2 regions of the Peribacillus sp. NPDC097675 genome follow, and region 1 is predicted to be linked to the other one. Evidence: riboswitches for the same ligand, from Rfam matches in the RefSeq annotation. Region 1 holds a riboswitch; the other holds the start of a gene.
What was found. A riboswitch is a leader RNA that binds a small molecule or an ion and turns the genes downstream of it on or off. The one in region 1 is predicted to bind preQ1.

Region 2: it holds a riboswitch for preQ1, as region 1 does, so the genes downstream of both, ACQKL5_RS09880 (QueT transporter family protein) here and queC (7-cyano-7-deazaguanine synthase QueC) in region 1, are expected to answer to the same signal.

What each region holds. Positions count from the first base shown of each region.
Region 1 covers NZ_JBNNSK010000004.1:18,834-21,990, reverse strand. Annotated here, with positions in the region: gene ACQKL5_RS07335 (methyl-accepting chemotaxis protein) at 1-1,284, opposite strand, end outside; PreQ1 riboswitch class I at 1,477-1,519, shown strand; gene queC (7-cyano-7-deazaguanine synthase QueC) at 1,578-2,240, shown strand; gene queD (6-carboxytetrahydropterin synthase QueD) at 2,240-2,710, shown strand; gene queE (7-carboxy-7-deazaguanine synthase QueE) at 2,703-3,157, shown strand, end outside.
Region 2 covers NZ_JBNNSK010000005.1:214,785-217,941, forward strand. Annotated here, with positions in the region: gene ACQKL5_RS09870 (DUF3892 domain-containing protein) at 1-94, shown strand, start outside; gene ACQKL5_RS09875 (hypothetical protein) at 213-1,028, opposite strand; PreQ1 riboswitch class I at 1,215-1,259, shown strand; gene ACQKL5_RS09880 (QueT transporter family protein) at 1,267-1,752, shown strand; gene ACQKL5_RS09885 (TVP38/TMEM64 family protein) at 1,865-2,521, shown strand; gene ACQKL5_RS09890 (ATP-binding protein) at 2,628-3,157, shown strand, end outside.

The DNA.
Region 1 (3,157 bases):
AACAGAGTCTGTAACTTGTTCAGCGAGTTTCCGTACCTCTTCAGCGACGACGGCAAATCCTTTTCCATGTTCGCCTGCGCGTGCAGCCTCGATGGCTGCATTTAAGGCAAGTAAATTGGTTTGATTGGAAATGTCTTGTATAACCTGAACAAGCTGTGAAATTTCCTGAGATTGCGAATCAAGGCCTTTTACTTCCTCTACGGCCTGTTTGACGATACCGTCAATCGTTTGCATTTGCTGCACCGAATTGTTCATTAACGTCATTCCTTCCTTGGTCAAGGATAGGATTTCGGTGGAAGTTTGGGTAATTTCTTCTCCTTCTAGATGAGCCTTCTGAATTTTGCTTGAGAATTTTTCCATCATACGGACAATTTCGGATGCCTGGTTGGCTTGTGACTCCGAACCTTCCGATAGTTCGTACATGGTGGTTGCTATCTGACTGCTTCCTTGTTGAACTTCATGTGCCGATTGGGTCAGCTCTTCGCTTTTGCTCGTAACGGATTCAGAAACATTCAACATGTTTTCAATGATTTCGCGAAGGTTTCTCTGCATTTCGTTGGCTGAAAGCGTCAATTCCCCGAGTTCATCTTGTGTTGTCTGTTTAAGTGGTTCGTGGTTCAGTTCACCATTCTCCACTAACTTCATTCTATCGCGAATTTTTAGAAGGGGTTTTGTAATGAGATTGGCAGTAATAAGAGCAAAGCTAATTCCGGCTATGATGGTAATAACGGTTAAAATAATACTCGTCTTTTTAACGGATTCGCCACTGCTGACAATGTTCTCACCAGAATCAGCGATCAATTTTTCTCGTTCGGAAGCGAGCTCCTTAAAACCAGCCATTACTTCAATGCTGATGGGTGCCACTTCATTTAATAATATTTGTTTAGCTTGCTTTACATCTCCTTGCTCATACTGAGTAAAGACGCGTTCTTCAAGCATGGTTCTCCAATCTATACTTTTTTCAATCAATTTCTTCGTTCTTTCAGAATTAGATATAGCCAAGAGTTCGTCCTGAAGGATTTTGCTATCTTCAGTATAAGCTAGGAAATCTTCTTTATATTTTTTATCCCCAAATAAAATATAGCCCCTAGCCATTGCCACTCTTTGTGACATGTTATATAGTAATTGCTCATCTTTGATAAGAAGAGGTAACTCGTGGTCGATAATATCTCTAGAATTGGTAAGAGACTTATTGCTACTGTAAATACTGTAGGCCCCCAAGATGATACATAAAGAAATGACTAACATAAATGTAATCAATATCTTTGTTTTAATTCGTTTCAAGTAGATGTCCCCTTTTTCGGTATAGTAGTTTACCTTTTGTATATCGGAAAAGGTAAAGAATATATTAAGTTTAACAATGAAAAAAATAAGGAAATAGTGTAATTGGGAATATCATTTTAAAATGGATATTTATTGATAACCCAATAAGATATACGTTATGATTACTTTAGCAATAAAGATATTCTGCTTAAGGCGGAAGAGGTTCTAGCTACCCTCTTAAAAAAACTAAGGAGAAGCAGCACTCTATTCTTAGGGTGCTGTTTTTTTCTGTGAAAAGGAGTTTTACCCAAATGATGAAGAAAGAAAAGGCAGTAGTGGTGTTTAGCGGAGGACAGGACAGTACCACCTGTTTGTTCTGGGCAATGGAGAGATTTGATGAAGTGGAAGTGGTGACGTTTGATTATAATCAGCGGCACAGCTTGGAAATTGAATGCGCACGGGACATTGCTAAGGAGCTGGGGATTCCCCATCATGTTCTGGATATGTCCTTGTTGAATCAATTGGCACCTAATGCATTGACCAGGAGGGATATTGCCGTTGTGGATGGAGTAGACGGGGAGTTACCGTCAACATTTGTTCCGGGGAGGAATTTACTGTTCATGTCGTTTGCAGGAGTGCTTGCAAGCCAAATTGGAGCGAAGCATATTGTAACTGGGGTTTGTGAAACGGATTTCAGTGGATATCCTGACTGCCGCGATGTGTTCATTAAATCATTGAATGTTACTTTGAATCTCTCGATGGACCAGAACTTTGTGATAGATACGCCGCTTATGTGGCTGAATAAAGAAGAAACGTGGGAAATGGCGGACAAACTCGGAGCATTCGATTTCGTTCGTGAAAAGACGCTCACTTGTTATAACGGAATCATGGCTGATGGCTGTGGACAGTGCCCGGCTTGCAAGCTTCGAAAAAATGGTTTGGATGACTATCTGAGTAGACGGCAGGTGAGTCTATAATGTATGGTTTCAAGATTGTCGATAAGCTTCAAAAAATAGAACAGGACATTCATCGTAATCAATTGAACTATCATCAAAGACGGGTGTTAGTGAGCAAGGAATTCACGTTTGATGCAGCTCATCATCTTCATGATTATGAAGGGAAATGCAAGAATCTGCATGGCCACACCTATAAAGTCATTTTCGGTGTAAGTGGCTTTAATGACTCCCGCGGATTGATGATTGACTTTGGTGAACTGAAAGGGATCTGGAAAAATGAAATCGAAATCCATCTTGATCACCGCTACTTGAATGAAACATTGCCACTTATGAATACAACCGCTGAAAATATCGTCGTCTGGATTTATGAAAAAATGGCGCATTCCCTAAAGAACAAGGATGTTAAAGGGGCCCGCGTCGAATTTGTCCGGCTATACGAAACACCGACGAGTTATGCCGAAGCAAGAAGGGAGTGGATGGATTGTGAGTAAACTTCCTGTGATGGAAATTTTCGGACCGACCATTCAAGGGGAAGGAATGGTCATCGGACAGAAAACGATGTTTGTCAGGACAGCCGGGTGCGATTATTCCTGCGTCTGGTGTGATTCCGCCTTTACCTGGGATGGCACAGGAAAGGGAGATATCATCCCCATGACGGCTAAAGAAATTTGGACAGAGCTAAAAGCGAAGGGAGGAAAGGGTTTTTCTTTTGTGACGATATCGGGAGGCAATCCCGGTCTGCTGAAAAATCTCGACGGCTTGATTGTGCTTTTAAAAGAGAAAAACATCAAAATCGCCGTTGAAACGCAAGGGAGTCGTTGGCAGGATTGGTTTCACGATATTGATGAATTGACGATTTCTCCCAAGCCACCAAGTTCAAAGATGAAAACCGATTTTGAAGTACTCGATCAAATCATACAAGAGCTAACCGATAAAAG
Region 2 (3,157 bases), on a different contig from region 1:
TGTTGACGTCTTTCATAAATATGGTCGGGATATATTGCGAAGCGAGCCGGATGGCATAAAGGAAAATAACCTGGATGAACTGCCGGATTTTTGACGTCCATGAAATCTATATATATAAAAGAAGAACCTGCATAACGACGGGTTCTTCTTTAACTGCATGGAACTGCCTTCGCAAATATTCTAGTGAGTAGGTAGAGCATTATCCTATCGAACTAGTACCTTTCATAATGATAGGTTTCGGAAATTTCCAATAATTTACCACAAGTTTGGACCACTTCTATGATTTCAATCCAAGACATATCCAACCCGAGTTCATTGGCATGCGAAATCTTATCCCGTAACTTCCGAATGGCATTGGCATCTTTCTTCCCCTTACTCTTTGAAGGAATTTGAAAAAATGTTCTCAATTCTTTATCCTTGAGAATAATGTCAAATTTATCACTAATTTGCAGACATTCAATTAAGTTAATTTCCTCATTTTTCTCCACTCTTCTCTCATATAATTGTCTTGCTTTATGAAGACGATCGTCGCTGATCATCGGGTACCAGTTTGTCCCCCCAAATCGATGCAAGATAATATCACTAAGTCTCATTTCCAAAAGAGTGATATAACCAAATATCAACATTCTGATCGGTGGTTTTTGGAGGTCAGCATGCGTGATCAACTTTTTTATCGAATTATTCTCCAGCACAAATACCCGTGTCTTCTTCTTGAAAATATGTAATAGTTGAATCAAAGGCGTTGAATCTGATACAAGCTCCCTTGGAGAAAAAACCTTCATGTATTCCGAAATTCCCCCTTCACCAAGTTCATGTCTATCGATGTACCCAACGATCTCCCCCTCATCTTCTACCGCCAATGTATCAAAATGCTTTTCTACCATTTTATTTTTGATGGGAAGCGCCAGTTCATCTTTGTTGCAGAATTCCAATTCTTGAGCGATGCTCTTGACCGTTATATTTTCCTCGTACAGATTTTTGAGACTGTGATAACTACTATCGTTATGTGTAAACTTTACATTGAACATGAATGACCCTCCATCGTTGCATATATCCCTAATTTGCCTAATTCATCACTTGTATGAATAGTACCATTCTTTCACCACGTTAAAGCTAATCATCCTCCCTTTATCCTGAATATCCCACATTACGCATACCTTTTGAAATTGACGGAACTAGCCTTTATACGATACTATTAAACTTCGGACAAAAGCCTAAACGTGGTTCGTAACCATCCCACGATAAAAAACTAGGGAGAGAGAAAAAATGAATATTCGTACCCTTGCGATAAATGGTCTTTTAGCAGCCATATATATCGCTGTCTCATTCGTGTTTCAACCGATTATGTTTGGGGTGCTCCAATTTCGCATACCCGAAATGTTAAACCATCTTATTATCTTTAATAAAAAATATATATACGGCATAGTCGTCGGCGTGTTCATATCGAACTTGTTCTTTTCACAGCTAGGGGCATATGATTTAATTTTCGGGGTCGGACAATCTCTAATAGCCTTATTGCTTGTCATCTTTTCTTCCCGTTTCATAACGGGCATTAAGGGTCGAATGGCCATGACCATCTTCGTATTCACGTTAACGATGTTCCTGATAGCCATGGAATTGAATATAGTCTTAGGTGTACCATTCTTATGGACCTGGGCAATTACAGCTACCGGAGAGTTCCTCGTCCTACTGGTCGGTGCACCCATCATTTATATAATGAATAAAAGAATTCATTTTGGAAAGCTGCTTTGAAATCCCTGCATACAATGTAAAAGAACATTCATTTTCCAAAAGAGCTGTCTGCTAGATGCAGCGGCTCTTTTTTTCACCCATACCCGGAAAAATGATAAATGGTGGTGATATGTTGAAAAAAATATTAACTTTACTCGTCCTTTTGATTGTAATAACCTTCATCGGACTGAATTCGGAATTGTTCACAATGATCTGGAATAGCGATTTGGAATCCGTGATAGCCATATTGACAGAAAACCTTCTCCTTACCTTTATTGTGACGTTCATCTTGATGATTGTTCAGAACTCCTTTACTGTCATTCCCCTGATTTTACTCTTAACAATTAATGTTACAATTTTTGGCTTTACATTCGGATATTTATGGAGTTGGCTTACAAGCGTCGCCGCATCAGGGGTCATTTTCTATGGTGTCAGACACTGGTTCCAGGCATTGATTTTAAGAAAGATGGGAAATGATTGGCAGGAATCCGTTATGGATCATGGGTTCATGTACGTTTTTACAGGTCGAATTTTCCCATTCATTCCGACAAGTTTAATAAATCTGGCAGCGGGGGTTAGCTCCGTCACCTACAAAGATTTCTTAATGGCAACCGCATTAGGCAATCTCATTTACTTTTTCTTTCTATCTTTAATCCCATACGGACTACTCTCCATAGAAATGAATCAATATACATTAATTGTAATCGGTTTCCTGCTCTTAGTCTTTATCCTTCTCTTTAAACGCTTCAAGAAAAAAAAGAACCTAACATTCTTAAACAAAAACAGGTAAGCTTATACCTGTTTTTTATGAGGAATCATATATTTTTTCCCTAGAATTTGTTAAAATGTGTATGTATTTCATCTTTGTAAATGTCGGAAAATTCAGGGAGACCTATATGTCAAAACGCATCATATTAGTAACTTACATTCTTTCTGGAATGACCACATTAATTTTTTTCAATTACTACCTTACTAATACTTTACATGATAAAGAGGCATCCATTCTGCTCCAGAGGGTAGAGGGATTTGTATTTGTCCTATTAATCGGATTGATTTTATTTCTCTATCTATCTAAAAGAGAAGAGTTTAAGCAATTAAAAGAAGAGGAACAACTTCGAAGTACCCTCATTAACTCAATGGTTGACTTTGTTAACTTTAAAGATGGAGAGGGCAGATGGCTAGAATCAAATACCGTCGGGCTTCAATTATTCCAATTGGAGAATGTCGATTATAAAGGAAAAAAAGATAGCGAGCTTGCTGAATACTCCCATTTTTACAAAGAATCGTTGATTTACTGCGAAAACTCCGATCAAGAAACATGGGAAATGGGGGAAATTACGCGTTGCGAGGAGAATATCCCGCTTCCTAACGGTGATTTCAAGACCTTCGATACCATCAAAGTCCCATTGTTCTATGAGGATGGTTC